3 regions of the Pseudomonas sp. GOM7 genome follow, and region 3 is predicted to be linked to each of the others. Evidence: predicted binding sites of a transcription regulator. Region 3 holds the regulator's gene; each other region holds the start of a gene.
The links. Region 3 encodes sigma-54, which starts transcription at its own class of promoters, with help from an activator protein. Its sites were predicted from a motif close to ANTGGCATNNANNTTGCTNT; they were not measured.
Positions count from the first base shown of each region.

Region 1: a site for sigma-54 is predicted at 3,400-3,419, ahead of OU800_RS13465 (CmpA/NrtA family ABC transporter substrate-binding protein). Genes of this name have one in related genera too.
Region 2: a site for sigma-54 is predicted at 7,696-7,715, ahead of glnA (glutamate--ammonia ligase). Genes of this name have one in related genera too.

Region 1 covers NZ_CP113519.1:3,057,995-3,068,536, reverse strand. The annotation lists gene OU800_RS13480 (polysaccharide lyase family 7 protein) at 1-217, opposite strand, end outside; gene OU800_RS13475 (ABC transporter ATP-binding protein) at 316-1,107, opposite strand; gene ntrB (nitrate ABC transporter permease) at 1,118-1,963, opposite strand; gene OU800_RS13465 (CmpA/NrtA family ABC transporter substrate-binding protein) at 1,976-3,259, opposite strand; gene OU800_RS13460 (transcriptional regulator) at 3,567-3,881, opposite strand; gene OU800_RS13455 (hypothetical protein) at 4,037-4,420, shown strand; gene alaC (alanine transaminase) at 4,461-5,690, opposite strand; gene OU800_RS13445 (polysaccharide lyase family 7 protein) at 5,896-6,987, opposite strand; gene OU800_RS13440 (ANTAR domain-containing response regulator) at 7,138-7,716, opposite strand; gene OU800_RS13435 (CmpA/NrtA family ABC transporter substrate-binding protein) at 7,734-8,945, opposite strand; gene OU800_RS13430 (SDR family NAD(P)-dependent oxidoreductase) at 9,323-10,204, opposite strand; gene OU800_RS13425 (flavin-containing monooxygenase) at 10,201-10,542, opposite strand, start outside.
Region 2 covers NZ_CP113519.1:4,768,992-4,779,533, forward strand. The annotation lists gene gbcB (glycine-betaine demethylase subunit GbcB) at 1-372, opposite strand, end outside; gene gbcA (glycine-betaine demethylase subunit GbcA) at 689-1,981, shown strand; gene OU800_RS21125 (NTP transferase domain-containing protein) at 3,078-3,815, opposite strand; gene typA (translational GTPase TypA) at 4,056-5,876, opposite strand; gene thiI (tRNA uracil 4-sulfurtransferase ThiI) at 6,027-7,481, opposite strand; gene glnA (glutamate--ammonia ligase) at 7,810-9,216, shown strand; gene OU800_RS21145 (DUF4124 domain-containing protein) at 10,344-10,542, shown strand, end outside.
Region 3 covers NZ_CP113519.1:4,357,438-4,367,979, forward strand. The annotation lists gene OU800_RS19280 (STAS domain-containing protein) at 1-181, opposite strand, end outside; gene OU800_RS19285 (MlaC/ttg2D family ABC transporter substrate-binding protein) at 178-807, opposite strand; gene mlaD (outer membrane lipid asymmetry maintenance protein MlaD) at 822-1,292, opposite strand; gene mlaE (lipid asymmetry maintenance ABC transporter permease subunit MlaE) at 1,292-2,089, opposite strand; gene OU800_RS19300 (ATP-binding cassette domain-containing protein) at 2,089-2,898, opposite strand; gene OU800_RS19305 (KpsF/GutQ family sugar-phosphate isomerase) at 3,140-4,114, shown strand; gene OU800_RS19310 (KdsC family phosphatase) at 4,114-4,635, shown strand; gene lptC (LPS export ABC transporter periplasmic protein LptC) at 4,644-5,210, shown strand; gene lptA (lipopolysaccharide transport periplasmic protein LptA) at 5,197-5,736, shown strand; gene lptB (LPS export ABC transporter ATP-binding protein) at 5,736-6,461, shown strand; gene OU800_RS19330 (RNA polymerase factor sigma-54) at 6,597-8,090, shown strand; gene hpf (ribosome hibernation-promoting factor, HPF/YfiA family) at 8,191-8,499, shown strand; gene ptsN (PTS IIA-like nitrogen regulatory protein PtsN) at 8,512-8,976, shown strand; gene rapZ (RNase adapter RapZ) at 8,979-9,836, shown strand; gene OU800_RS19350 (HPr family phosphocarrier protein) at 9,852-10,124, shown strand; gene OU800_RS19355 (ZIP family metal transporter) at 10,407-10,542, opposite strand, start outside.

The DNA.
Region 1 (10,542 bases), 1.3 Mb from region 3:
CGAGGCTGCCATCGCGCTGGGTTTCGCGCAGCTCGCTGCGTGGATAGCGGGCATCTTCGGTGGTGGAGCCGGTGACGGGTACCCAGAAGGTCACGCTGCCGTCGTCGTTGCGTCGAAAGTAACGGCTCTGATAGCCATTGTTCAGGCGCTGGGTGCTGATGGTGGTGGGAGTCGGTTCGGTGGGAATCGACAGATTCCAGGTGGAGAGGTCTAACACGGGAGTTGCCTGCCTGGTTGTTGAGGATCCCTGTTCGTGTACAAGCGAAGCGATTGGTTCCGCCGCCCCGGCCCATGAGCCGGGGCGGTTGCATCGGGTCAGGCGGCCGGGCGCTGCTGGCGCTGGTAGAGGAACTCCAGCACGGCACTGCGATAGGCGTGGTACTGCGGGTCGCTGGCCAGGGCCAGGCGATCGCGCGGGCGCGGCAGCTCGACGCTGAGCGTTTCGCCCACGGTCGCCGCCGGGCCGTTGGTCATCATCACGATGCGATCGGACAGCAGCACCGCCTCGTCCACATCATGGGTGACCATCACCACGGTGCTGCGGGTCTGGGCGACGATGCGCAGCAACTCGTCCTGCAGGTGCGCACGGGTCAGGGCGTCGAGGGCGCCGAACGGCTCGTCCATCAGCAGCACCTTGGGTTCCATGGCCAGGGCGCGGGCGATGCCGACGCGCTGCTTCATGCCGCCGGAGATCTCGTTCGGGTGCTTGTGCATGGCATGACCCAGGCCGACCATGTTCAGCGCCTGTTCGGTGCGGGCCTTGAGCTGGGCCTTGCCTTCGCGTGCGCCGAACACCCGTTCCACGGCCAGATGCACGTTGCCGAAGCAGGTCATCCAGGGCAGCAGACTGTGGTTCTGGAACACCACGGCGCGTTCGGGGCCGGGGCCGTCGATCTCGCGGCCGTTGCAGATCAGCCCGCCCTCGTTGGCTTCCAGCAGGCCGGCGATCAGGTTGAGCACCGTCGACTTGCCGCAGCCGGAGTGGCCGATCAGCGCCACGAACTCGCCGCGGGCGATGCTCAGGTTGACGTCTGTCAGCGCCTGGAAGCGGCCTTTCCTGGTGTCGAAGTGCTTGCTGACGCCGGTCAGCTCCACGAATTTGTCCATGTTCGTCTCCTTAGCTGGCGTAGTCGAAGCGCTTGGCGATCAGCAGCAGTGTCTGCTCCAGTGCCAGGCCCACCAGGCCGACGATGATGATGGCGATGAGAATGTGCTCGACGTTGAGGTTGTTCCATTCGTCCCACACCCAGAAACCCAGGCCGATGCCGCCGGTGAGCATCTCCGCGGCGACGATCACCAGCCAGGCCACGCCGATGGCCAGGCGGATGCCGGTCATCAAGTGCGGCAGCACGGCGGGGAAGAGGATGCGCGTCAGCACCTTGAACTCCGACAGCTTGAGCACGCGGGCAACGTTGAGGTAGTCCTGCGGCACGCTGGCCACGCCGGCGGCGGTATTGAGGATGATTGGCCAGATCGAGCTGATGAAGATCACCCAGATCGAGGCCGGGCCGGCGGCCTCGAACACCAGCAGGCCAATGGGCAGCCAGGCCAGTGGCGAGACCGGACGCAACAGGCTGATGATCGGCGCGAGCATGCCGGCAAGGAAGGCGAAGCGGCCGATGGCGAAGCCCAGCGGGATGCCCACCAGCGCCGCCAGGCCGAAACCGACCCCGACGCGGCCGAGCGAGTTGAGGATGTTCCAGCCGATGCCCATGTCGTTGGGGCCGTTGTCGTAGAAGGGATCGGCGAACAGCACCAGCGCCGATTGCCAGGTACTCAACGGCCCGGGCAGGCCCTCGCTGTACTGCGCCAGCAACGACCAGAAGCCTATGAAGGCAAGGATACCCAGCAGCGGCGCGATGCCGGCCTTGCACAGGTTGCCCAGGGCCGCGGCGCTGGGCAGCCGCGACGACAGGCGCGGCTTGGCGACGGGCTGCAGGGGTGTTTTCAGGGGCGCATTCATGTCCACCTCCGGTCAGGCCTTGATGGCGAAGGAGTCGGCGTAGGCAGCCGGGTTGCTGCCGTCCCAAACCACGCCGTCGATCAGCGTGCTGCTGCGCAGCGGGCTGCCGGGCACGGCCAGCTTGAGCGCGCCGGCGGCTTCGGCGTAAAGCACGGTCTGGTTGATCTGGGCGGCCACGGCGGCGTAATCCGGGGCCTCCTTGAGCAGGCCCCAGCGCTTGAACTGGGTGAGGAACCACATGCCGTCGGAGTGGTAGGGGAAGTTGACGCTGCCGTCCTTGCAGAAGGCCATGGCGTGCTCGTCCTGCCAACTGTTGCCGAGGCCGTCCTCGTAGTGGGCGAGAAAGCGCGGCTCGATCACCTGTACCGGCGCGTTGACGTAGGCCTTGCCGGCAATCAGCTTGGCCGTGCTCTTGCGGTTCTCCTCGCTGGCCTCGATGAACCGGCTGGCGTCGAGCACGGCCATGATCAGCGCGCGAGCGGCGTTGGGATACTGCTCGATGAAGGCGCGGGTGGTGCCGAGCACCTTCTCCGGGTGATCCGGCCAGATCTGCTGGGTGGTGGTGGCGGTGAAGCCGATCTTGTCGAAGATCGCCCGCGCACCCCAAGGCTCGCCGACGCAGAAGCCGTCCATGTTGCCGACGCGCATGTTGGCGACCATCTGCGGTGGCGGCACAACGATGGTCTTCACGTCGCTCATGGGGTTGATGCCCAGGCTGCCGAGCCAGTAGTACAGCCACATGGCGTGGGTGCCGGTGGGAAAGGTCTGGGCGAATGTCAGCGGGCTGCCGCCTTTCTTGATGTGTTCGGCCAGTTGCGCGCCGTTGCTCACGCCGGCCTCGCGCAGTTGTTTGGAGAGGGTGATGGCCTGGCCGTTCTGGTTCAGGCTCATGAGCACGGCCATGTCCTTCTGCGGGCCGGCCAGGCCGAGCTGGGCGCCGTACATCATGCCGTAGAGCACATGGGCAGCATCCAGTTCGCCGGTGTTGAGCTTGTCACGCACACCGGCCCAGGACGCCTCCTTGCTCGGGGTGATGGTCAGGCCGTATTTCTCGCCGAAGCCCTGGGTGGCGGCCACCACCACCGAGGCGCAGTCGGTCAGCGGGATGAAACCCACCTTCAGCGCGGCCTTCTCCGGCGCGTCGGAGCCGGCCGCCCAGGCGGCGCTACGCAACGAGGCCGGGGCCGACAGCCCCAGGGCGGCGATACCGCCGATGGCCCCGGCCATGGCGATGGATTGCTTGAGGAAATTACGGCGGCTGCTGTCTACGGCTTTTTTCGAATCACGATCGGTCATGGGCTGATCTCTTTTTTCGGGCGCAAAAAAACGGCGTGCGTCAGATCGCCTCGCTGGGAGGAAGGTGATCCGACGGACGCCGTTGTCCGTGATCCTCGGCCCGCCGCCGTTGGCGCGCTACGCAGGATGCTGAAGGGGAATTAGCAAAGTGCTTGCCAGTTTTTCCGCCAGCCCCGATAAGCGAGGCGATTGCCTTGCAAATCAGTCACCTGCGCCGCACGAGGCGCAGCGGGCAGCGCCCGAGAAGGCCCTGTGCGGGGCCAATGCCGTGCACCCGATGCCTGCGCTGAACGTTTTTGAGGCGCGTTCAGGAGGCCGGGACGCTGCGCGACTCCTCGACGAAGTCGCGCAGCCAGCGCAACACCTCCACCGCCTCCCAGCGCGCAGGGTCGAACAGGGCATAGGCCAGGCCCTGATAGCCGACCACGTCCAGTTGCCGGTGATAGCCGGCGCGTTGCAGCAGCGCCTCGATTTCGGCGAAGCAGGTATTGAAATGGGTACGGTTGAAGGGGGTGCGCCCCTCCATCACCAGGCCTTCACGCTGCAGCTCTTCGACCATGGCGCGCACGCGCTCCAGCGGCATGCGATTGACCTGATGTTTCACTTGCAGTACGTCCAGCATGATGATGCTCCTGTGCCTTGCTCGTTTATCAGTGGTTGCAAGCCTATCCGAAAAGTACTGTACAAATAAACAGTATCGCGTAATAGTTAGGCCATCGCAGCGACATCCACCCGCCCAATCCCCCTGACGGGCGTTCTGGTAAAGGAGAATGAACAATGCAACAGATGCTTGTGACGATTGTGCTATTGGCCCTGCTCGGCGGTTGTGCGCAGCCGCAGATGGAGCGGCCACAGGCCAATGGCGCCTACCTGGTGATCGACGGCAAACAGGCCTGGGCCGTGTTGGTTTCCGACGGGAGACGCGTGGAAGAGGCGGGGCGTGTGCTGGATGTGGTCCATCTGCCGGGGCATCACTCCAGCATCGCGGCCAGCTATGTGATCGAAACCCCCAATTGCGGCAGGTTGCAGTGGCTCACCGAGCGTCTTGGCGAAGCGGAAGGGGATACCACGCTGCTGCACAATCAGGAACTGGATAGCCCACAGTGTGTGTTGTCGCAGGGGCTTAGCCGTAACTGGACGGCGCTGGACTATTCCGGCTGAACAAAACGAAAGGGGCGCCATCGCTGGCGCCCCTTCCACATCACTCCTGCTCGGCCTTGGCCTTCTTCGCCGGCAGCAGGCCATCGGCCCTGAACATGGCCTTGATGCCGCGCAGTGCCTGACGGGTGCGATCCTGATTCTCGATCAGGGCGAAGCGCACGTGGTCATCGCCATAGTCGCCGAAACCCAGGCCGGGTGATACGCAGACCTTGGCCTCGGCCAGCAACTTCTTGGCGAATTCCAGCGAGCCCAGGTGTGCGTAGGCCTCGGGTATCTTGGCCCAGACGTACATCGACGCCTTGGGTTTCTCCACCATCCAGCCGATTTCGTGCAGGCCCTTGACCAGCAGGTTGCGGCGCTGGCGGTACTGCTCGGCGATATCGCGCACGCATTGCTGGTCGCCCTCCAGGGCGGCGATGGCTGCCACCTGCAGCGGGGTGAAGGTACCGTAGTCGTGGTAGCTCTTGATCCGCGCCAGGGCGCTGACCAGTTCCGGGTTGCCGACCATGAAGCCGATGCGCCAACCGGCCATGTTGTAGCTCTTGGAGAGGGTGAAGAACTCCACCGCAATGTCCTTGGCGCCCGGCACCTGCATGATCGAGGGTGCCTTCCAGCCGTCGTAGACGATATCGGCATAGGCCAGGTCGTGCACCACCAGCACGTCGTACTGCTTGGCCAGGGCCACCACGCGCTCGAAGAAGTCCAGCTCCACGCACTGCGCGGTGGGGTTGGAGGGGAAGCCGAGAATCATCATCTTCGGCTTGGGGATCGATTCGCGGATGGCGCGTTCCAGCTCGTTGAAGAAATCCACCCCCGGTACCAGCGGCACCGAACGCACCTGGGCGCCGGCGATCACCGCACCGTAGATGTGGATGGGGTAGCTGGGGTTGGGTACCAGCACGGTATCGCCATGATCCAGAGTGGCCAGCATCAGGTGTGCCAGGCCTTCCTTGGAACCGATGGTGACGATCGCTTCGCTTTCCGGATCGATCCCCACGTCGTAGCGTTCCTGGTACCAGCGCGAGATGGCGCGACGCAGGCGGGGAATGCCGCGGGAGGTGGAATAGCCATGGGTGTCTTCACGCTGGGCGACCTGCACCAGCTTCTCGACGATGTGCGGCGGTGTCGCCCCGTCGGGGTTGCCCATGGAGAAGTCGATGATGTCCTCACCGCGACGGCGCGCGGCCATCTTCAGTTCGGCGGTGATGTTGAAGACATAAGGGGGGAGACGATCTATGCGCGCAAAGCGGCGCTTGGCGTTTTCGGCCATGATTTCCTCGGGGTACGTAAGCGCCCGGAACCGTCCGAGCGACGTTGGCCACTGCTGTGGCCGACGGCGAAGATAAGCCTTTTTAGCCGCAAGCTTCAAGCGCCAAGCCGCAAGTGGAACGGTGGGAGTTGCTTGTCAGCGCTTGCTTCACATGCAGCAGCAGGGCGGCCCTGCCAAAGGCGCGGGCCGAACCAGATGGCGTTGCTCAGTTTCCGACCAGAATGGAGAACTTCTTGTGCAGGGTATTGCCGTTCACATCGCGCACCTGGGCCACGAACCAGTGCGCCGTGGCGGAGACTGCCGAAGCCTCGGGGCTGCCGCTGATCGTGCCGTCGCGGGACAACTGTATGCCGGCAGGGGGATGGCCGCTGACCAGGCGCCAGGTGGCTCCACCACGCCCGCCGCTGCTATGGAGGCGGGCTTGATAGGCCTGGCCTGCACGGGCGTTGGGCAGGGCTGCAACGCTGGTGATCGCAAGCCCATCGTTGGGGTGGCTGGCAGCCAGGCGATAGAACTTGACGCGGGCACCTTCGCTGGCGCTGTCGCCATGCATATGCAGGTAGGCGCCGGCCTTGAAGTAGAAGGTGTGACTGTTCCAGGCCGGATCCATTGGCATGCGGGCGCTCGGCCCGCCATTGGCCGAGGCCGTCGCCACGTTCTTGCTGACCCTCATCTGGTAGCTGAAGGTTTCGCCTAGGTCGATGTCGTTGGCCAGCGTATGGGTGGTAAAGGGTGGCCCCTGTTCCGGTAGTCCCTGCAGCTTGGCGATGACCCGGCCGGTCTGGCGGGCGGCATCGTAGCGGTAATAGACCATGATCAAGGGCGCGCTACGGTAGCCATGAACCTGGCCGACGATGACGATGCCGTCCTGCGGAACCTGCGTCACCCTGAGCATGGCGTCCTGCACCGACTCGCCCGCGCCGCTCCAGGTCATGGACAGGTTACTGGGGTCGAGCATCTCGCGCAGTTCCGCGCGTGGGCTGCTGGAACCGCCGGCTGTGGCGCCATTGATGGGAGCCCAGAAGGTCATGGCGCCATCTTGCGCATCGGTGCGAAACCAGCGCGATTTGTAACCATAGGGGCCGGTCAACTGGTCGGGGCGAGCGGTGATCGCGGTGCCTTCGGTGCTGCCATCGGCGTCCTGGGGGACGGTGAGATTCCAGTTGTCCAGGGCGAAGTTGCCGCCCGGAGAAACGCTTCTGTACAGCTCGGCATGGCCGTTTCCGGCCAGCAGGCAGCCACACAGGGCAGTGCCGAACCACTGGATGCTCAATGCGCGTGACGGGAGTGCTTGCATGCTTTCGTCCTCGTTGCCGGGCCGCGCATGCTCGCCTGTGGCGACTGCAACTCTACGCTCCCTGAATGAAAAGGCCTGCCTGAACAGGCCTAGTCAGAGAGTGGCGAGAGGTACGCAAGGTTCGACTGTTTTTTACCCGACCGTCAGGTCTCAGCCCCCCAGCATGTCGTGCATGGCGATGATCTGTTCGGCCACCTGGATCAGCTTCTGCTGGCGACTCATGGCTTGGCGGCGCATCAGGGTGTAGGCCTCTTCCTCGTTGCAGCTCTTCATCTTCATCAGCAGGCCCTTTGCCAATTCGATGCGCTTGCGTTCGGCCAGTTGCGCCTCGCGGGCCTGCAACTGGGCACGCAGGGCCTGGTCGCTCTCGAAGCGGGCCATGGCCACGTCGAGGATCGGTTGCAGGCGCTGGGCGTGAATGCCCTCGACTATGTAGGCGCTGACACCGCTCTGGATCGCCTGGCGCATCACGCCGGGGTCGTGCTCGTCGGTGAACATGACGATGGGCCGAGGCTGGTCGCGGCTGACCAGTACCACCTGTTCCATCACGTCACGCCCCGGAGACTCGGTGTCGATGAGGATGACATCGGGGCGCACGGCTTCCACCCGCGCCGGCAGGTCGATGGTCAGGCCGGACTCGTCGATCACCTCGAAGCCGGCTTCGGTCAGGGCGCTCTTGAGGCGGCCGACCTTTTTCGGTGTGTCATTGATCAGCAGGATACGCAGCATGGCAGCTCTCCAGATGATCAGGCGCTGAGCGCTGGCGCGTCGGCCAGGGCATGCAGGGCGAAGCTACGGGCGTAACCGGCCGGATCACTGCCGTCCCAGTAGGGGCCGCCCTGCAAAGCGCAACCGCGCATGGGCTCGGGGCAGGCGACGCCCAGTGCTTCCGCCGCCTGGCGATAGATCTGCAGTTGCTGAACGGCCTGGGCGACTCCCAGGTAATCCGGGTCATCACGCAGCAGGCCCCAGCGACGGAACTGGGTCATGAACCACATGGCATCCGACAGATAGGGCAGGTTGACCGCGCCATCGGCGTGGAAGCGCAGGCGATGGGCGTCCTGCCAGGCATTGCCGAGGCCGTCCTGATACTGGCCAAGAAAACGCGGCAGGATTGCCGACAGCGGCGCGTCGACATAGGCACTGCCGCTCAGCAGTTGCGCCGTGCCACGGCGGTTCTCCTCGCTCTCGTCGATGAAGCGGCTGGCCTCCAGTACCGCGCTGATCAGGGCCCGTGCCGTCTTGGGGTTCTCTTCGACGAAGCTGCGCGTGCAGCCCAGTACCTTTTCCGGATGATCCGGCCAGATCGCCTGGGTGGTAGTGAGCATGCAGCCGAGATTGTCTTCCACGGCCTTGGCCGTCCAGGGTTCACCGACGCAGAAACCGTCGATACGCCTGGCCTTGAGGTGCTCGACCATCTGCGGCGGCGGCACCACGACGCTGCGCACGTCGCGCAGCGGGTGGATGCCCTGGCTGGCCAGCCAGTAATACAGCCACATGGCATGGGTGCCGGTGGGGAAGGTCTGGGCGAAGGTGAGTTTTGCTTCATGCTGGTGCACGTACTTGCGCAGTGCCTCACTGCTGGTCACGCCGGCCTGTTGCAGCCCATGCGAGAGGTTGATGCTCTGGCCGTTCTGGTTCAGCCCCATGAGCACCGCCATGTCGGTGGCCGGTGCGCCGCCGAGGCCCAGTTGCACGCCATAGATCAGGCCGTAGAGGCTGTGGGCTGCATCCAGCTCGCCGTTGACCAGGCGATCACGCAGGGCAGACCAGGATGCCTGGCGTTGCAGTCGCAGGCTCAGGCCATGCTTTTCGGCAAAGCCTTGAGTCGCGGCGACGATCACCGAGGCGGAATCGCTCAAGGCCATGAAACCGATGTTCAGGGCGCTCTTTTCCGGTGCATCGCTGCCATGGCTCCAGGCCAGGGCGTCATTGCGCGGGGTGTCATGTTCACTCATGAGGCATCGTTCCTGCTCGACATCCGGGGTGACCTGGATGGCCAGGCCATAAAAAAGCGTCGTCCAGCCAGCCTGTCACGGCCGGCGGGTACGACGCCATTGTCGAATGCGTCTTTCCGCCATTGGAGGACGCTTTACCCTCTGGCGAAGCAAGGCATGTGCCAGTGATTGGGATGGATCTCGGAGGTGAAACTAAGGGAGCCGGGCCTGACAAGCTGCTGTGCTGGGTGTCTGCGGTGTGTTGGGAAATCCCATGTATTGAGACCTCACCGTCCAAGGTCATCATGACCAGGGACGGTGAAGATTTTGAAGGCCCGTTACTCAACGGGCCCTAAGGTCATACCGCTTAGCTGAACGGTCAAGCGGTTGCCAGTGTGTTACTCGGTCGCTTCGCGTGCCTTGCGCGCGCCTTTGGGCGCGAAGCGAGCGGCCAGGCCCATGCTGAAGGTGACCAGGCGCTGGTACGCCGCCGGCATGCTGCGTTGCATCCAGTCCAGGGCATGGGCGTCGCCACCGATGAGGATGCGCCGCTTGTTGGCCAGTACGCCATTGACGATGACCTTGGCCGCCTGTTCCGGCGTGGTGCGCAGCAACTGATCGTTGAACTGCTGGCGCGCCTTCTCGATGTCCTGTCCGGTGACATTGGCCAGGCTGTCGTTCATCCGTGCGGTCTTGGCGATGTTGGTGCGAATGCCGCCAGGGTGCACGCAACTGGCGGAAACCCCACAGCGCGCCATGTCCAGTTCCTGACGCAGCGATTCGGTAAAGCCGCGCACGGCGAACTTGCTGGCGTTGTAGCCACTCATGCCCGGTTGGGAGAACAGCCCGAAGACGCTGGAAACGTTGATCACATGGCCCTGGCCGCTGGCCTTGATGTGTGGCAGGAAGGCCTTGGTGCCGTTGACCACACCCCAGAAGTTGATGCCCATGATCCACTCGTAGTCGGCGTAGTCGTTGCCTTCCACGGTGCCACCCTGGGCCACGCCGGCATTGTTGAAGATGGCGTTGACCCGGCCGAACTCGCTTACTACCTGCCCAGCCCAGGCTTCGACGGCGGTGCGGTCGGCGACGTCGACCCGCGTTGCGCTGACGGTGACGCCAAGCTTGCGTGCCTGTTCGGCGGTTTCGTGCAGGCCCTCGACATTCACGTCCGACAGGGCCAGATGGCAGCCCTGGCGCGCCAGATGATAGGCCAGGGCTCGGCCGATGCCGGAGCCGGCACCCGTGATGGCGGCAACCTTGTTCTCGAAGGATTTCATGCGCTGGCCTCCTGGGCTTCCTGGCTGTGAATGGCATTGCTCTGCGCTGGATGTGCAGCGTTCTTGCGGCTGAAGTGGTAGGCCGGTGCATCGAAGTGACGGGTGAGCATGCGGAAGCGCCAGGTGAAACCAGGCCATACCGTGCAGTTGCGTCCGCTGACCGGGTGCAGGTACCAGCTCATGCAGCCACCGGCATTCCACACGGTATTGCGGGCCGCGCCCTGGATCTTGTGGTTGAAGGCGTCCTGCACCGCGCGCTTGGGTTCCAGGCTCTGCAACTGGCCTTCTTCGAGCAGGCGCAGGGCGCCGAGCACGTAGTGGATCTGCGACTCGATCAT
Region 2 (10,542 bases), 410 kb from region 3:
TGGGAAGTCGATGGCGTTGAACAGCCCCACAGGGCCATGCACCGGCACCTCGTCACCTTCCTTGAGGTTGTCGTGCAGCCAGTTCGATACCTTGCCGCCCGGCACGCGCTTGATGGTGATGGAGAAGCTGTAGGGCACCGAAGGCGAGCTGGAAATGGTGTACGAACGCATGATCGGCTGGCCGTCGATCTCCAGCTCCAGGGTGACGAACTGCCCCGGCTTGAAGAAGAACAGCACCGGTTGATCGGCCATGAAGCAGAACGTACGGACATCCCAGGTTTCCTGGATGACCTTGACGCAGCGCACCAGGTGGCGGCCATTGGTCCAGGTCTGCGTGGTAACCGGGTTGAGGAAGGCGTTGGTAGTGGTCATGAACAGCTCTCCACGTGGCCGGATATCGGCCTATATGCGGCGGATTGTGCGAAAGGCAGAGAGTCGTCATTTATCTACCAACGACATCCACATACTTATCGCGACCTGCCCCATGACACGGGGCCTGGCGCGTCGGAAACGCATCCGGCCATGTCGCCCATGGACAAGGTTTCCCCTTTGCCCGGCTCCACACTCCGCCTCACCAAGCATGCACGCCCATCGCAGGCAGCAGCGATTGACGAACACCTTGCGGCATTTACCGTAACAGCCACTTTTACCGGCCGGCGCGACGCGTCGACCAATTGAGGAGCCATTCATGGACTGCACCCAAAACCTGAGCCTGGGCGACCCACTAGAGCCCGTCCGCAAGGCCACCGCGGAGATGCTGCACGAGCGCGATCACACCTTCTCGCTGCCGCAGCCTTTCTACAACGATGAGCGCCTGTTCCAGGTCGACATGCAGGAGATCTTCCACAAGGAGTGGCTGATCGCCGGCATGGTCAGCGAGATTCCGGCCAAGGGCAACTTCCTCACCGTGCAGATCGGCGACAACCCGATTCTGGTCATCCGCGGTGCCGAAGGCCAGATCCATGCCTTCCACAACGTCTGCCGCCATCGCGGTTCGCGCCTGTGCGTGTCGGACAAGGGCAAGGTCGCCAAGCTGGTCTGCCCCTACCACCAGTGGACCTACGAGCTGGACGGCCGTCTGCTGTTCGCTGGCACCGAGATGGGCGCCGACTTCAAGATGTCGGACTACAACCTCAAGCCGGTTCACTGCAAGACCGCTGGTGGCTTCATCTTCATCAGCCTGGCGGCAAACCCGCCGGCCATCGACGAATTCCTCGCGACCCTGGCTCACTACATGGAGCCGTACGACATGGAGAACACCAAGGTCGCGGTGCAGAGCACCATGCGCGAGCAAGCCAACTGGAAGCTGGTGATCGAGAACAACCGCGAGTGCTACCACTGCAACGGTTCGCACCCGGAACTGCTCAACACCCTGCTGGAATGGGACGACGTCACCGATCCGCGCGCCAGCCAGGCGTTCAAGGATCAGGTCGCCGAGTGCACCACCCGCTGGGAGAAGGACAACATCCCCTACGCCCATGCCAGCTTCGGCCTGCGTAACCGCATCGTGCGCATGCCACTGCTCAAGGGCACCGTGTCCATGACCCTGGATGGCAAGCAAGGCTGCAAGAAGCTGATGGGTCGCATCACCGACCCGGATCTGGGCTCCATGCGCATCCTGCACCTGCCGCACTCGTGGAACCACTGCATGGGCGACCACATGATCAACTTCACCGTGTGGCCGGTCAGCGCCCAGGAGTCGATCGTGATCACCAAGTGGCTGGTGCACAAGGACGCGGTGGAAGGCGTCGACTACGACGTGGCTCGCCTGCGCGAAGTCTGGGATGCCACCAACGACCAGGATCGTCGTCTGGGCGAGGAAAACCAGCGCGGCATCAACTCCACCGCCTACCAGCCCGGCCCGTACTCCAAGACCTACGAGTTCGGCGTGATCAACTTCCTCGACTGGTACAGCGAGCGCATGCTCAACAACCTCGACGACACCCCGGCGCAGAACCTGCGTCAGGTGGCAGGTGAGTGATGACCCTCAGCCTGCTGCTGTTGATCGGGTTGACGGCCTACGGGCTGCTGGCCTGTAGACCGCAGTGAGGCTGACGTAGAAAAGCCCCGGTGTTCTTACGGACACCGGGGCTTTTTTATGGGCATCGCATGTTCAGGGGAATGCCTGATTGACACCGGACTGGCAAGTTTGTGTGCCCTTGTTGGCTTGCGTTGGCGTTCTGGACGCCGCTTCGGTGTGTTCGGAAACTTCTTGTTTCGCCCCCTCGGGCGACTCACTTTTCTTTGAAATGCGCAAAGAAAAGTAAGCAAAAGAAACGCACCCCCGCCATCCGGGTCTCGCTGCGCTCGACTCCCCTCACTCCGGCACCGCTCCGGGGTCGGCGTACATGGGCCATCCCTGGCCTATTACGCGGGGCCGCCATCGGTATCTCGTGGCATCCATGCCACTCGCCCCCTGCGCAGCGCCTACGTTCGGCCTTCTGAAGGGGGAGTTAGCGCGCCTGAACGTACATCGGTTTCGGGCATGCCCGGCGTGCTCTGGTAGCAGTGGAGCCATGACGTGGCCGCCGGGTTAAACCAAAACTTTCATTCGCGCAGTTTCATTCGTCTGGATAGCTTGCCGGCTTCCAGCCGGCATTCTGGTCAGCCCTGAGGCTGACCCATGTTCAAGCACTCCACGCTAATTCTGGGTTACCTCGGGTTCAGGCGCGTGCAGAGCCCGCCCAGGAGGGCGAACGGAATCGTCGTGGAAGAGGTTGAGCGACATGGATGTCGCGAGAGCCGCGATGGGCCAGGGACGGCCCACCGCGGCGGGCCTCTGGAGCGGCGATGGAGTGAGCGGACCCTCGCGCAGCGAGGGCCGGATGACCGGGCGGAGGGTTTTGGTTACTTTTGCCCGTCAAAAGTGACTCGCCCGGGAGGGCGAAACCAAAAACATCAGCAAAAACGCGGCAATTCGGAACAGACACAAGAACAATCAACAAGCCAACACAAACTTGCCAATCCGGTATCAAGCCCGACTTCCCCATGATTCCGCGATGAGCCTGTTGTATGCGCTAGCGAAAGATATCCATAGGCGCCCATGCGCCACAGGATCACCCCGAAAATCTCTGCCCTCAAACGGCCTCCAAGCTTCGTCCCGCCACATGGCGTGCCCGCTCGCGACGCTTCTTGTTGGCCAGGCTCAACCTGCGCATCAGGTGCCTTACTCGCCAGATCAGGGGCTTGTCAATAGCGGCCAGCAACAACGGAACCTCTTCGGCGAAATCGACATCATCCGTTTCATCGTGAATATCCACGAAGAGCCGACGCTCGATGGCCTTGCGATCAGCCAATGGCAATCCCGCCATCAAGCGATAGAACGACCAGAAGCTCTGGTTTCCCGTGTCCTGGTAGAACCTGATGGCACGCTCCAGCGCAGCGCGCGCACGGCCACGATCAGCTTCGGCGATACGCACCGCGAACAGCTCGCCATAGTCCTTGAAGGTGTAGGCACTACGCCCGTCGCGCCCGTAGAAGCGAGTTTCTGAGCACGCCAGGATGGTGTCGATGGCCGCCTCGGAGTAATACACGTCGCTGTAGAGCACCAGCAGATCCCCGGCTCCCACCACGGCTTCAGCCGCGAGCAGGCTGTGAGCCTTGGTTTCTCGCCACAGCGGGCACCAGCTCGGCACTGGATAACTCGCCAACGCCTCACTGGCAGTCAGCAACCAGGGCGCCTTCACGCCGCGCTCTGCGAGCAGGCGCAACGTGCGTGCGAGAAGGGTTTCACCACGCACCTGGATCAATTGTTTGGGGGCTGGCTCAGCCCAACGCGTCTGTTTTACACCACTCTCCGCAGCCAGAATCAGCACTGCCAGACCATTCATTGGTTTACACCTCCCTGGACGCCGTAATGCAGGCACCGAACCGAAGCAATCGACGCCAGCCCCGATGATACCAATTCGCCATCCTCGATCACGAATAAAGATCCCGCAGGCAACTTCAACGCCACAAACCCGAAGCTGGATATGAAACGCAAAGACCCCGCCAGATCACTCCGGCGGGGCCTTGCTCTTCACTTGTCGCTTGCAGCTTGAAGCTTGCAGCCGCTCTTAGACCTTGGCGCGCTCGAAGCGCTTGCGGTCGTTCTCGTTCAGGTACTTCTTGCGCAGGCGGATCGACTTCGGCGTCACTTCCACCAGTTCGTCGTCGGCGATGAACTCCAGCGCCTGCTCGAGGGTGAACTTGATCGGCGGCACCAGAGCGATGACTTCGTCCTTGCCGGAAGCGCGCATGTTGTCGAGCTTCTTGCCCTTGGTGGGGTTGATCACCAGGTCGTTGTCACGGCTGTTGATACCGCACAGTTGGCCTTCGTAGATCTCCTGGCCCGGCTCGAGGAACAGCTTGCCGCGCGCCTGCAGGGTTTCCAGCGAATAGGTCAGCGCGGTGCCGGTGGCCATGGAGACCAGTACGCCGTTCTGACGGTTGGTCACCTCACCGGCCTTGATCGCACCGTAGTGGCTGAAGGTCGAGGTCAGGATGCCGCTGCCCGAGGTCAGGGTCAGGAAGTTGTTACGGAAGCCGATCAGGCCGCGCGCCGGGATGGTGTATTCCAGGCGGATACGGCCCTTGCCATCGGGCACCATGTTGGTCAGATCGCCCTTGCGCAGGCCCATCTGTTCCATCACCGAACCCTGGTGCTGCTCTTCGATGTCGATGGTGACGTTCTCGTACGGCTCCTGCTTCTCGCCGGCTTCGTTCTCGATGATCACCACTTCCGGACGGCCCACGGCCAGCTCGAAGCCTTCACGGCGCATGGTTTCGATCAGCACCGACAGGTGCAGTTCGCCACGGCCGGAGACCTTGAATTTCTCCGGGGTCTCGCCCGGCTCGACGCGCAGGGCGACGTTGTGCAGCAGTTCCTTCTCCAGGCGATCCTTGATGTTGCGGCTGGTGACGAACTTGCCTTCCTTGCCGGCGAACGGCGAGTCGTTGACCTGGAAGGTCATGCTCACGGTCGGCTGGTCGACGGTCAGCGGCGGCAGAGCCTCGACGTTGTTCTGGTCGCACAGGGTGTCGGAAATGTACAGCTCGTCCATGCCCGATACGCAGACGATGTCACCGGCAGTGGCTTCCTGCACTTCCACGCGCTGCAGGCCGGAGTGGCCCATGATCTTGAGGATACGGCCGTTACGGCGCTTGCCGTCGGCGCCGATGGCGGTCACCGGGCTGTTGGCCTTGATGGTGCCACGGGCGATACGGCCGATGCCGATCACGCCGAGGAAGCTGTTGTAGTCCAGCTGGGAAATCTGCATCTGGAACGGGCCGTCGACGTCGACGACCGGGGCCGGTACGTGGTCGACGATGGCCTGGAACAGGGCGTCCATGTTGTCGTCCATCTTCTCGTGGTCCAGGCCGGCGATGCCGTTCAGGGCCGAGGCGTAGACAATCGGGAAGTCTAGCTGCTCGTCGGTGGCGCCGAGGTTGTCGAACAGGTCGAAGATCTGGTCGATGACCCAGTCAGGGCGCGCGCCCGGACGGTCGATCTTGTTCACCACGACGATCGGACGCAGGCCGGCCTTGAACGCCTTCTGGGTCACGAAACGGGTTTGCGGCATCGGGCCGTCCTGGGCGTCGACCACCAGCAGCACGGAGTCGACCATGCTCATCACGCGCTCCACCTCACCGCCGAAGTCGGCGTGCCCGGGGGTGTCGACGATGTTGATGTTGTAGTCGTTCCACTTCAGCGCGGTGTTCTTGGCCAGAATGGTGATGCCGCGCTCTTTTTCCTGGTCGTTGGAGTCCATGACGCGCTCGTTTTCCGCTTCTTTGCGGTCGAGGGTGCCGGACAGACGCAGGAGTTTGTCGACGAGGGTGGTTTTGCCATGGTCAACGTGGGCGATGATGGCGATGTTGCGCAGTTTTTCGATCACTGTGTGTATCTCGATCAGAGGATTCGGTGTGTCGCCCAGCCTGGACGACGAATATGAACAAAACTGTTTCAGCGAACCAGACAGGGCATCGCTTGAAGCGCCAGGTCGGGAGGGCGATGGCGGATACTCCCGCCATTCAACCCCGGCGTCCTATGCCGGACGATAAACGCGCACATTGGCATGCCCCTCGCTCAGCAGGTGATGGGCATGCAGGCGGCTCATGACGCCCTTGTCGCAATACAGCAGGTACTGGCGGTTCTCATCCAGTTCCTTGAATTTGTTGTTCAGCGCGTAGAACGGCAGCGCCTGCACCTCGACACCCGGCACGTCCAGCGGCTCGTCTTCGGCGGCATCGGGGTGGCGAATGTCGATGACGATCTGCCCGGCCAGGGCCTCGCGCACTTCCTCGACCTGCACGTCCTTGCCCAGCTCATCGATCACCCGATCGATGGGCAGCTGGGTCGCGCGCTCCAGGGCACGATCGAGGATGGCCATGTCGAACTGCGCCTCCTCCTTCTCCACGCGGTAACCGCGCGCCTTGGTGGTCGGGTTGACCGAGATCACGCCGCAATACTCGGGCATGTTCTTGGCGAACTCAGCGGTGCCGATCTGCGTGGCGGTGTCGATGATGTCCTGCTTGTGGCTGGCGATCAGCGGGCGCATCACCAGCATGTCGGTGGCCGAATCGATCACCGCCAGGTTGGTCAGCGTCTGACTCGACACCTGACTGATCGCCTCGCCGGTGACCAGCGCCTCGATCTGCAGCTTCTCGGCAATACGGGTCGCGGCACGCAGCATCATGCGCTTGAGGATCACGCCCATCTGGCTGTTGTCGACCTTGCCGAGAATCTCGCCGACCACTTCCTCGAACGGCACGCTGATGAACAGCACGCGCTGCGAGCGGCCGAACTTCTGCCAGATATGGTGCGCCACTTCCATCACGCCCAATTCGTGTGCACGGCCACCCAGGTTGAAGAAACAGAAATGACTGACCAGGCCGCGGCGCATCATCTGGTAGGCCGCCACGGTGGAATCGAAACCACCGCTCATCAGTACCAGCGTCTGCTCCAGCGAGCCCAGCGGGTAGCCGCCCAGGCCTTCGTGGCGGTTGTGCACCACGAAGAGGCGCTGATCGCGAATCTCCATGCGCACTTCGACTTCCGGCTTCTTCAGATCGATACCGGCCGCCTCGCACTCGCGGCGCAGGCGCGAACCGACATGGCGTTCGACGTCGATGGAGCTGAAGGCGTGCTTGCCGCCGCGCTTGCAGCGCACGGCGAAGATCTTGCCCGGTAGCTGCTCGGCATAATGGCGCTTGCAGTGTTCGGTGATGTCATCGAGATCGCCCAGCGGGTATTCGTTGACCTCGAGGAACAGGCCGATACCAGGGGTGTTACGCAGGCGCTCGGTCATCTCGGCGAGCAGCTTGGGATCGTCCAGGTCGGTTTCCACCTCCAGGTTGTCCCATACACCCGTTACCCGCAGGGCGGGGTCAAGATCGCGCAGCACGGCGCGGATGTTCTTCCCCAACTGGCGGATGAACTGCTTGCGCACCGGGCGACTCTTGATGGTGATTTCCGGGAAAACTTTGACGATCAGCTTCATGAAATAAGCGCCCGAACAGGCAGCGGAAAAACAGGGGCGCGGATTATAGCGGAAATTGTTCAAGCTTTGACCAAAAATACTGCGCCATGCAGACGATGCACCAAAATTGCACATATAAGGAATTTGCAGCCCTTAAATGGTGCAAAACCACCGGCATAAATACCGCGCAAGCGGCACGGCGCCTGAGTTTCGCGGCCTCTGCCCAATAAAGGGCACTGGCATGCAATTTGCTCCCTTGTGAGGCAGGTCGCCCTGGAGGACTATCCCGCCGGGCTTCACCGTACATATCGGGGCTCATCGATACGAGCCTTTCCATCTGGAGGACAACATGTCTAAGGCTGTTCAACTGATCAAAGAACACGACGTGAAGTGGGTAGACCTGCGCTTCACCGATACCAAGGGCAAGCAGCATCACGTGACCATGCCGGCCCGTGACGCCCTGGACGAAGACTTCTTCGAGCACGGCAAGATGTTCGATGGCTCGTCCATCCATGGCTGGAAAGGCATCGAAGCCTCCGACATGATCCTGATGCCGGTCGACGAAACCGCCGTACTGGATCCGTTCACCGAAGAGCCGACCCTGATCCTGGTCTGCGACATCATCGAGCCGAGCACCATGCAAGGCTACGACCGCGACCCGCGCTCCATCGCCAAGCGCGCCGAAGAATTCCTGAAAACCACCGGCATCGGTGACACCGTATTCGTCGGCCCGGAGCCCGAGTTCTTCATCTTCGACGAAGTGAAGTTCAAGTCCGACATCTCCGGCTCGATGTTCAAGATCTACTCCGAGCAAGGCTCCTGGATGACCGATCAGGACGTCGAAGGCGGTAACAAGGGCCACCGTCCGGCCGTCAAAGGCGGTTACTTCCCGGTTCCGCCGTGCGATCACGACCATGAAATCCGTACCGCCATGTGCAACGCCATGGAAGAGATGGGCCTGGTCGTCGAAGTGCACCACCACGAAGTGGCCACTGCCGGTCAGAACGAAATCGGCGTGAAGTTCAACACCCTGGTCGCCAAGGCTGACGAAGTTCAGACCCTGAAGTATTGCGTGCACAACGTCGCCGACGCCTACGGCAAGACCGCCACCTTCATGCCCAAGCCCCTGTACGGCGACAACGGTTCGGGCATGCACGTGCACATGTCGATCTCCAAGGACGGCAAGAACACCTTCGCTGGCGAAGGCTACGCCGGTCTGTCCGAGACCGCTCTGTACTTCATCGGCGGCATCATCAAGCACGGTAAGGCCCTGAACGGCTTCACCAACCCGTCGACCAACTCCTACAAGCGTCTGGTTCCGGGCTTTGAAGCACCGGTGATGCTGGCCTACTCGGCTCGCAACCGCTCCGCCTCGATCCGTATCCCCTACGTTGCCAGCCCGAAAGCCCGCCGCATTGAAGCGCGCTTCCCGGACCCGGCTGCCAACCCGTACCTGGCCTTCGCTGCTCTGCTGATGGCCGGTATCGACGGTATCCAGAACAAGATCCACCCGGGCGATGCAGCCGACAAGAACCTGTACGACCTGCCGCCGGAAGAAGGCAAGCTGATTCCGCAAGTGTGCGGCAGCCTGAAAGAAGCCCTGGAAGAGCTGGACAAGGGCCGCGCGTTCCTGACCAAGGGCGGCGTGTTCTCCGACGACTTCATCGATGCCTACATCGAGCTGAAGAGCGAAGAAGAAATCAAGGTGCGCACCTTCGTGCACCCGCTGGAATACGACCTGTACTACAGCGTCTAAGCCAGCTTGCGCCGCCTCGTGCGGTGCTCTCGAAAGCCCCGCCTGGCCAAGCCTGGCGGGGCTTTTTTATGGCTTTTCGCGGAAGCTCGGGGAAGGTCAGTCTTTGATACCGGACTGGCAAGGTTGTGTGTTGTCTTGTTGGCCTGTGTTGGTGTCCTGGGCGCCGCTTCGGTGTGTTCAGATATTCCGGGTTTCGCCCCCTCGGGCGACTCACTTTTCTTTGAACTGCGCAAAGAAAAGTAAGCAAAAGAAACGCACCCCCGCCATCCGGGTCTCGCTGCGCTCGACTTCCCTCACTTCGGCACCGCTCCGGGGTCGGCTTACAAGGGCCGTCCCTGGCCCTTTAAGCCTCTCGCGGCATCCATGCCGCTCGCCCCCTGCGCAATGCCTACGTTCGGCCTCCTGAAGGGGGAGTTAGCGCGCCTGAACGTACAGTTGTTCCGAGCATGCGCGGCGTGTTCTGGTAGCAGTGGAAGCACGACGTGGCTGTCGAATTAAACCAATAGTTTCATTCGCGCAGTTTCATGTATTGAACGGCTTGCCGACTTGCAGCCGGCATTCAGGTCAGCCTTAAGGCTGACCCATGTTCAAGCACTCTTCGCTAATTCTGGGTTACCTCGGGTTCAGGCGCGTGCAGAGCCCGCCCAGGAGGGCGAACGGAATCGTCGTGGAAGAGGTCGAGCGACATGGATGTCGCGACGACTGCATGGATGCAGGAGGTAGAGCGACGCAGGATGCCAAAGCCGAGAGCCGCGATGGGCCTGGGATGGCCCACCGCGGCGGGCCTATGGAACGGCGATGGAGTGAGCGAACCCTGGCGCAGCCAGGGCCGGATGATCGGGCGGAAGGGTTTGGTTACTTTGCCCGCAAAGTGACTCGCCCGGGAGGGCGAAACCAAGAACATCAACAAAAACGCGGCAATCCGGAACACACACCCGAACAAACGAGAACCCAACACACAGCTGTCCCGCCCCGGCACCAACCAAGCACTCCCCGAGAACGCGAAGAACCGTTCTGATAAAAGCACCCTGCTTTTGCAGGCAAAGATCACAGCCAAAGCGCCCCGCGCTTGCCAGGAACCCATAGCAGTGCAAGGCTTAGCCCATCATCCGAGCAAGGATAGGCCCATGCGCCCATTACTCGTCTGCCTGCTGCTTGCCCTGGCCCTGCCGGCCAGCGCGCAGATCTACAAATACACCGACGCCAACGGCAATACGGTGTACACCAACCAACCACCGGACGGCACCGCTGCCGAGAGCGTCGAGCTGCCGCCGACCAATACGGTGGATATGCAGACGCCCAAGCTTCCCCCACCCACATCCTCTG
Region 3 (10,542 bases):
GGGCCAAGCCAACGCTGTTGGACTTGCTCACCGCACTGCAGTCGAGCTGCAGCCGGGCAGCGCCACTGGCGAGGATCAGCCGGCCACCCTGCTCGCGCAAGGCAGGCCCACTGAGATGATCGATCACACCGCTGAGCACGAGCTGCCCAGGGGCACGCTCGACGATCTCGGCCCGACTCACGATTGGCCCCGTGCCTGACGCGCCTTGGCCACGGTGTCGGCCCAGGTGTCGATGACCTTGTCCAGGTCGTTGCGATTGGCCTGCATGGATTGGGCGAACTGATCGCGGAACAGCTTGCCGACGTTGATGCCATTGATGATCACGTTGCGCAGCTTCCAGGTGCCATCCTCCGCGACCATGGTGTAGGACAATGGGTAGACCACGCCTTTGCCGTCACGGATTTCCATGCCGACCGAAGTCCGCTGCGGCTCCTCCGCGGCGCCTGGCAACACACGGATGTCCTGGTTGTCGTATTCGAGCAGGGCATTGCCGTAGAACTGCATCAGGCTACGCTTGAAGTTTTCCTGGAATCGGCTCATCTGTTCCGGCGAGGCCTGGCGCGAATAGCGCACGGTCATCACCCCACGAGAGATGCCTTCGACGTCCACCACGGGCCCGAGGATCTCGTTGAGCGACTCATAAAAGGCATTGGGGTCGCTGCGATAGCGCTCCTTGTTGGCCTTGAGATCGGCCAGCAGGGTCTCGGTGGTCTGCTGCACCACCTCATGCGCGCTGGGCGCAGCGAACGCCAGCAGCGGCAATACCGCCAGCATGGCCAGCAGGGAGTTACGCAGGGTCTTGAGCATGGTTTTGCCCCTCATCACTTGGCTTCGTCTTTATTGACCGAATTGAGCAGGAACTTGCCGATCAGATCCTCCAGCACCAGCGCCGACTGGGTGTCGTGGATGGTGCTGCCGTCCTTGAGCACGGCCTCCTCTCCCCCCACGCTAATGCCGATGTATTTCTCACCGAGCAGGCCAGCGGTCAGGATCGAAGCGGTGGAATCGTCCGGTAGATTGTTGACCTTGCTATCGAGTTCCAGGGTGACACGCCCCATGTAACTGTCGTGATCCAGGTCGATCGCACTGACCTTGCCGATGGTCACACCGGCCATGGTCACCTTGGCCCGCACCGTGAGCCCGGCGATGTTGTTGAAATAGGCATAGACCTTGTAGGTATCGCCAGCGGTACCGACGCTCAGGCCACTGACACGCAGGGCAAGCAGCAGCAAGGCCAGCAGACCGGCCAGGAGGAACAGGCCGACACCAATCTCCAGCGTGCGGTTTTGCATCAGAAATCTCCAAACATCAAAGCGGTCAGAATGAAGTCCAGCCCGAGCACGGCCAGCGAGGCGTATACCACCGTACGCGTGGTGGCGCGGCTAATGCCTTCGGATGTGGGCTCGCAGTCGTAACCCTGGAACACGGCGATCCAGGTCACCACGAAAGCGAAGACGACGCTCTTGATCACACCATTGAGCACATCGTCGTAAAAGGAAACGCTGTTCTGCATGTTGACCCAGAACGAGCCCTCGTAGACACCGAGCCAGTCCACGGCGACCATCGCCCCACCCCAGATGCCCACCACGCAGAAGATCATGGCCAGCAATGGCATGGAAATGAAACCCGCCCATAGGCGTGGTGCGACGATGTACTTGAGTGGATCGACGCCGATCATCTCCAGGCTGGAGAGCTGTTCGGTGGACTTCATGTTGCCGATCTCGGCGGTCAAGGCCGAACCGGCACGCCCGGCGAACAGCAGCGCCGTGACCACCGGGCCCAGCTCGCGCAGCAGGGTCAGGGCGACCATCTGCCCCACCGCCTGCTCCGAACCATAGCTGACCAGGATGTTGTAGCCCTGCAGCGCCAGCACCATGCCGATGAAGATGCCTGACACGACAATGATCGCCAGCGACAGCACGCCCACGGCATAGAGCTGCTTGATCAGCAGTTGCAGGGGCTTGCCAGCCCGACTGCGACCGAACACGGCATGCCCGAGGAATAGCACCGAACGCCCCAGCGTGGCCACCACATCGATACCCGCACGGCCGAACAGGCGCACCCGCTCCAGCGGAGAAGTTCTACGCATCAAGGTTTCCCCAACAGGTCATCGCGATAATCGGGAGCCGGATAATGGAACGGCACCGGGCCATCCGGAATGCCCTTCATGAACTGGCGAATGCGCGGGTTATCGGAATTCATCAGTTCGTCCGGCGTGCCATGCCCGAGCACCTGCGCATCGCCGACCACGTAGAGGTAATCGGCGATGCTGGCGGTTTCCGCCAGGTCATGGGAGACCACCACGCTGGTGATACCCAGCGCATCGTTGAGCAGGCGGATCAGGCGCACCAGCACTCCCATGGCGATGGGGTCCTGGCCGACGAACGGTTCATCGTACAAGAGGATCTGCGGATCCAGGGCAATCGCCCGGGCCAGAGCCACCCGCCGCTTCATGCCACCGGACAGCTCGTCCGGCATCAATTCGACGGCACCGCGCAAACCGACCGCCTGCAGCTTCAACAGGACGATGTCACGAATCATCTCTTCCGGCAGCTTGGTATGCACGCGCAAGGGAAAGGCCACGTTCTCGAACACATCGAGATCGGTGAACAGCGCACCACTCTGGAACAGCACACCCATCTGCTTGCGCATGTCGAACAGCTCATCGCGCGACAGCTTGGGCAGACTGACCCCGGCAACCCGCACGTCACCGGCGGACGGGCGCAGCTCGGCGGCGATCAGGCGCAGCAGCGTGGTCTTGCCACAACCGGACGGCCCCATGATGCCGGTGACCTTGCCGCGCGGAATGCGGATGTCGACCTTGTCGAAAATGGCTCGCGAACCACGCTGGAAGCTGACGCCCTGCAGCTCGATCGCGTAATCGTGTTCGGCGCTCATCTGAACTCCTTGAGAATCAAGCCTTCCTGGCAGACGCCACCTCCCATGCTCGGAGACACAACTGCTGGATGGCCGAAATGGCCGCGGACTATAGCATTTGCAGCCCCCAGGGCCCAGAGTACGGATTTGTAACGTTCAGATTCATGACAGCTTTGCGAGCCAGTTTGCGAATTGGAAAAGGTGAGCACGTCATCCTTTATCGGTATAATCCCCGCCTTTTCACCCGAAGCAGCCGCCGTACATGAGCCAACGCCCCGATCTGATCGAAACCGCCCGCCGCACCATCCGCATGGAAATCGAAGCCGTGCAGGATCTGCTGCCACGCCTCGACACCAGCTTCGTCAAGGCCTGCGAGATGATCCTCGACTGCAAGGGGCGCGTGGTCGTGGTGGGCATGGGCAAATCCGGGCACATCGGCAACAAGATCGCTGCGACCCTGGCCAGCACCGGCACCGCCTCCTTCTTCGTCCACCCCGCCGAAGCCAGCCACGGTGACATGGGCATGATCACCAAGGACGACATCGTCCTGGCCCTGTCCAACTCCGGCACCACCGCCGAGATCGTCACCCTGCTGCCGTTGATCAAGCGTCTGGGCATCCGTCTGATCAGCATGACCGGCAACCCCGAGTCGCCGCTGGCCAAGGCCGCCGAGGCCAATCTCGATGCCCGCGTGGCGCAGGAAGCCTGCCCGCTCAACCTGGCCCCCACCTCCTCGACCACCGCCAGCCTGGTCCTGGGCGACGCTTTGGCCATCGCCCTGCTGGAGGCGCGCGGCTTCACCGCCGAGGACTTCGCCTTCTCCCATCCCGGTGGAGCCCTGGGCCGACGCCTGCTGCTCAAGGTGGAGAACGTCATGCATGCCGGCGATACCCTGCCGCAGGTGCAACGTGGCACCAGCCTGCGCGACGCCCTGCTGGAAATGACCCAGAAAGGCCTGGGCATGACCGCCGTGCTGGAGCGCGACGGCCGCCTGGCCGGCATCTTCACCGACGGTGACCTGCGCCGCGCCCTGGACAAGGGCATCGACGTACGCCAGGCGCTGATCGACGAGGTGATGACCCCACACGGCAAGACCGTACATGGTGAAATGCTCGCCGCGGAAGCCCTGAAAATCATGGAAGACAACAAGATCAGCGCCCTGGTGGTGGTCGATGCAGAAGACCGCCCGGTGGGCGCCTTCAACCTCGGCGACCTGCTGCGCGCAGGAGTGATGTGATGAATACCTTGCTGCAGCGTGCCCGCGCCGTGAAACTGGCCGTGTTCGATGTCGACGGCGTGCTCACCGACGGCCGCCTGTACTTTCTCGAAGACGGCAGCGAGTTCAAGACCTTCAACACCCTCGACGGCCATGGCATCAAGATGCTCATGGCCTCGGGCGTGCGCACCGCCATCATCAGCGGGCGCAAGACCCCGGTGGTGGAGCGGCGTGCCAACAACCTCGGCATCCAGCATCTGTTCCAGGGCCGCGAGGACAAGCTCGTGGTACTCGACGGCCTGCTCGCCGAACTCGGCCTAAGCTATGAACAGGTCGCCTATCTGGGCGACGACCTGCCGGATCTGCCGGTCATGCGCCGCGTCGGCCTGGGCATGGCCGTGGCCAGCGCCGACGGTTTCGTCCGCCAGCACGCCCATGGCGTGACCCAGGCGCGTGGCGGCGAAGGCGCTGCGCGCGAATTCTGCGAACTGATCATGCGTGCCCAGGGCACGCTGGACGCGGCTCAAGCCGCTTACCTGTAGGGCACGACATGCCACGCAAAGCGCTCAACCTGCTGATATTCGCCTTGATCGCCGTACTCGTCGGCGCACTCGGCTACTGGAACATCGCTCCGGAAACCAGCCGCACGCCGCAACAGACGGACAGCGACGAGACCATCGACTTCTACGCCATCGGCGCGCACACCGTGCAGTTCCAGGACGATGGCAAGCTGCACTACCGCATGACCGCCGACAAGCTCGAGCACGTCAAGAGCACCGACATCACCCAGGTGCAAAACCCCAAACTGGATCTGTACCGCGGCACCAACCTGCCGTGGAAGGTCACCAGCCAGCGCGCCGAGGTATCCCCCGGCGGCAAAGAGGTGGAACTGATCGACGACGTGCGCATTGCCCGTACCGATGCCAAGAACCGCCCCACCATCATCACCAGTAGCCGCATGACCGTAATTCCTGACAAGGAATATGCGCAGACCGAGCAAGCCGTTAGAATCGTCGCGGCCAACGGGGTGACCACGGCACAAGGAATGAAAGCGTACTTGAATGACGGCAGGATGCTCCTGCTGTCCAACGTAAGAGGCCAGCATGAGGTTCGTTAACACCCTCCCCCTGATTCTCAGCCTCGGCGCCGCATTTGGAAGCGCGGCCGCCTGGGCTCTGCCCTCCGATCGCGACCAGCCGATCCGCATCCAGGCCGATACCGCCGAACTGGATGACAAGCAGGGCGTGGCGGTCTATCGCGGCGACGTGATCATCACTCAGGGCACCCTGAAGATCACTGGCGACACCGTGACCATCACCCAGACCGCCAGCGGCGACATCGACGTGTTCACCTCGGTCGGCAACCTCGCCTACTACGAGCAGAAGCCCGCCGTGGACAAGGAAATCGTCAAAGCCTACGGCAAGACCATCCAGTACTTCGCCAGCAACGAACGCATCGTACTGATCGACCAGGCCAAGGTGATCCAGGAAGGCAATACCTTCGAGGGCGAGAAGATCGTCTACGACACCCGCCGCCAGATCGTCAACGCAGGACGCGCCACCGGCAACAACGTCAGCGTGCCGCGTCCGCGCATCGACATGGTCATCCAACCCAAGAACAAACCCGCGGATCAACAGCAGTAATGGCCATTCTCAAAGCCCAACACCTGGCCAAGAGCTACAAGGGCCGCCAGGTCGTACGCGACGTCAGCCTGAACATCGAGAGCGGCCAGATCGTCGGTCTGCTCGGCCCCAACGGTGCCGGCAAGACCACCTGCTTCTACATGATCGTCGGCCTGGTGCAGGCCGACCAGGGACGTGTGCTGATCGACGACCTCGACGTCAGCCACCAGCCCATGCATGGTCGTGCCCGCGCCGGCATCGGCTACCTGCCGCAGGAAGCCTCGATCTTCCGCAAGCTGTCGGTGGCCGACAACATCATGGCCATCCTCGAAACGCGCAAGGATCTCGACCGCGCCGGGCGCCAGGCGGAGCTGGAGAACCTGCTGCAGGAATTCCACATCCACCACATCTCAGGCAACCTGGGCATGAGCCTGTCCGGTGGTGAACGACGCCGCGTGGAAATCGCCCGCGCCCTGGCCACCAACCCCAAGTTCATCCTGCTCGACGAACCCTTCGCCGGTGTCGACCCGATCTCCGTGGGCGACATCAAGCAGATCATCCATCACCTCAAGACCAAGGGTATCGGCATTCTCATCACCGATCACAACGTACGCGAGACCCTGGACATCTGCGAAACGGCCTACATCGTCAACGATGGCCAACTGATTGCCGAAGGCGACGCCGAGACCATCCTCGCCAACCAGACGGTGAAAGAGGTTTATCTGGGCCACGAGTTCCGTCTGTAAACATCCATATTTAGATGACGGAAATAGGACAGCCCCTAGGCAAGGACGAGATTTTCAGGCATATAATTTGCTTCCTGGCGGCGCTTCGGCGCCCTGATGTGGAAGGCGTAACTCGCCGGTAAATTAAGGTCTGCAATGAAACCATCGCTAGTCCTCAAGATGGGCCAGCAGCTGACGATGACCCCGCAGCTGCAACAGGCCATCCGCCTCCTCCAACTGTCGACTCTGGATCTGCAACAGGAAATTCAGGAGGCGCTGGAATCCAACCCCATGCTCGAGCGCCAGGAAGACGGCGACGACTTCGACAACAGCGACCCGATGGCCGACGGCGCCGAAAGCGCTGCTCCCGCGCCGAGCAAGGAAGAGAGCTACCAGGAAGCCACTCCGACGGTTGATAACCTGGAGGAAGGCGAGTGGGGCGAACGCATTCCCAACGAGCTGCCGGTCGATACCGCCTGGGAAGACATCTACCAGACCAGCGCCAGCAGCCTGCCAAGCAACGACGATGACGAGTGGGACTTCACCACCCGCACCTCCAGCGGCGAGAGCCTGCACAGCCACCTGCTCTGGCAACTGAACCTCGCGCCCATGTCGGACAAGGATCGGCTGATCGCCGCCACCCTGATCGACTGCATCAACAACGATGGCTACCTCGAAGAAACCCTCGAGGAAGTGACCGAGTCCTTCGACCCGGAATTGGACGTCGAACTGGACGAAGTGGAAGTGGTGCTGCACCGCATTCAGCAGTTCGAGCCGGCCGGCATCGGCGCCCGCGACCTGCGCGAGTGCCTGCTGCTGCAACTGCGCCAACTCCCGGCCAGCACGCCCTGGCTCAACGACACCCAGCGCCTGGTCAGCGAACACCTGGAACTGCTCGGCAGCCGCGATTACGCCCAGCTCATGCGCCGCACCAAGCTCAAGGAAGACGAGCTCAAGCAGGTCATCGAGCTGATCCAGCGCCTCAATCCGCGCCCGGGCTCGCAGATCGAATCCAGCGAGCCGGAATACGTGGTGCCGGACGTCATCGTGCGCAAGCACAACGGCCGCTGGCTGGTGGAGTTGAACCAGGAAGCCATGCCGCGCCTGCGCGTCAATGCGCAGTACGCCGGCTTCGTCAAACGCGCCGATTCCAGCGCCGACAACACCTTCATGCGCAACCAGTTGCAGGAGGCGCGCTGGTTCATCAAGAGCCTGCAGAGCCGCAACGAGACCCTGATGAAGGTAGCCACGCAGATCGTCGAGCACCAACGCGGCTTTCTCGACTATGGCGACGAGGCGATGAAGCCCCTGGTGCTGCACGACATCGCCGAGGCGGTGGGCATGCACGAGTCGACCATCTCGCGCGTCACCACGCAGAAATTCATGCATACCCCGCGTGGCATTTACGAGCTGAAATACTTCTTCTCCAGCCACGTCAGCACCTCCGAAGGCGGCGAATGCTCGTCGACGGCGATTCGCGCCATCATCAAGAAACTGGTGGCCGCGGAAAACGCGAAAAAGCCGTTGAGCGACAGCAAGATCGCTGGTTTACTGGAGGCACAAGGCATCCAAGTCGCCCGTCGCACGGTGGCCAAGTACCGTGAATCCCTCGGTATCGCCCCCTCCAGCGAACGCAAGCGACTGATGTGAGCAAGATCGACTGCTCGTCCATGGCGAGCAGGCCACAGTGTTCCGGTGGTGGGCCTCGTTAAGGCCTATCTCTTACACAAGGCAACAAGGAGAAAGCGGTATGCAAGTCAACATCAGTGGACATCAGCTGGATGTGACCGACGCCCTGCGTGACTACATCGGCGAGAAACTCGGCCGACTGGAACGCCACTTCGACAAGATCACCAATGTTCAGGTGATCATGGAGGTCGAAAAGCTCAAGCAGAAGATCGAAGCCACCCTTCACGTTGCTGGCGGTGAGGTCGTCGCCAACGCCGAACATAACGATATGTACGCTGCCATCGACCTGCTGGCAGACAAACTCGACCGTCAACTTATCAAGCACAAGGAAAAGCAGCTCGATCGCCTGCAAGGCGCCACAGCCCGCTGACATTTCCCTTCCATGATCCGACTTGAAAATATCCTGACCCCCGGCCGTTCCCTGGTGAACGTGCCGGGCGGCAGCAAGAAGCGTGTGCTCGAACAGATCGCCAGCCTGGTCGCCCGCGACCTCGATGAGCTGGACAATCAGGACATCTACGAGAGCCTCATCGCCCGCGAGAAGCTTGGCTCCACCGGCTTCGGCAACGGCATCGCCATCCCTCACTGTCGCCTGGCCGGCTGCAACGCACCGATCAGCGCCCTGCTGCGCCTGGACACGGCAGTCGACTTCGACGCCATCGACGGCGCGCCGGTCGATCTGCTGTTCGTCCTGCTGGTGCCGGAAGCCGCCACCGACGCCCACCTCGAACTCCTGCGCCAGATCGCCAGCATGCTCGACCGCCAGGACGTGCGCGAACGCCTGCGCCAGGCGCCGACCAGTGAAGCGCTCTACCAGGTGGTCGTGGACATCCAGAACGGTCAATAACCATGCGCCTGATCATCGTCAGCGGTCGCTCCGGCTCCGGCAAGAGCACTGCCCTCGATGTACTCGAAGACAACGGTTTCTACTGCATCGATAACCTGCCGGCCAGCCTGCTGCCGGATCTGGCCGAACGCTTCCTGCCGCAGAGCGATCTGATGCTGCCTCAGGTCGCGGTATCCATCGATGCGCGCAACCTGCTCAGCCAGCTACGGCGCTTTCCCGAACTGCTCGACGAAGTGCACAAGCGCGGTATTCGCTGCGAGGTGCTCTACCTCGACGCCGAAGACGACACCCTGCTCAAGCGTTTCTCGGAAACCCGTCGGCGCCACCCGCTGACCAACGACAACCGCTCACTGGCAGAAGCCATCGCTTACGAAAGCCAGTTGCTGGCGCCGATCATCGACCTGGCCGACCTGAAGATCGACACCACGCGCCTGAACCTCTACCAGTTGCGCGACACCCTCAAGCTGCGCCTGCTCGGGCAAACCCAGAGCGGCACGGCCTTTCTCGTCGAATCCTTCGGTTTCAAGCGTGGCATGCCGGTCGATGCCGACCTGGTGTTCGACGCCCGCTGCCTGCCCAACCCCTACTGGAAGCCGGAGCTGCGCGACTTCTCCGGTCTCGATCAGCCGGTCATTGACTACCTGGCCGCGCAGCCGGAGGTCGAAGATATGTATCAGGACATCCTCACCTACCTGGAGAAGTGGCTGCCGCGCTTCGCCGCCAGCAACCGCGCCTACGTGACCATCGCCATCGGCTGCACGGGTGGACACCATCGTTCGGTGTACCTGGCCGCACGCCTGAGCGAAGCCCTCAAGCATTCGTTGAAGAACGTCCAGGTTCGCCACCGCGACCTCAGCTAAGGAATCCCTGCCGCGATGCCAATCCGCGAAGTCACCATCATCAACAAACTCGGCCTGCACGCTCGTGCTGCCGCCAAATTCGTCGGTGTTGCCAGCCAGTACCCCTGCCAGGTGCGTATCGGCCGTAGCAGCGACAGCCTGGTGGACGGCAAGAGCATCATGGCGGTGATGATGCTGGCGGCCGGCAAAGGCACCCCGGTGCATCTGCACACCGAGGGCGAGCAGGACGAAGCGGCCATGCAGGCGCTGATCGCGCTGATCGACAACTATTTCGACGAGGGCGAATAAAGCAGCTGCAAGCTGCAAGCTGCAAGCTGCAAGCTGCAAGCTGCAAGACATCCATCGTGCACGGAGCGCCCGGTATACGCGACGCCGTAGGGTGCGCCGTGCGCACCAAGCCGCTGCATCCGAAGCACAAGCGGTGCGCACAGCGCACCCTACGAACTGTAGGAGCGAGCTCTGCTCGCGAACGCAGGTAACGCCAAAAGCTTCGCGAGCAGAGCTCGCTCCTACACATGTACAAAGGTAGCCCGGATGCAATCCGGGAGCCCTCCCCCGGATTAATGCGGGCTACGCCAGGGCCGTATCCAGCACCATCATCAGGCAGAAGCCTGCGGTCAGGGCCAGGCAGGCTTCGCTGCCATGCCCTTCGCGCTGCGACTCGGGCACGACTTCATGGATCACCACGAACAGCATCGCCCCCGCT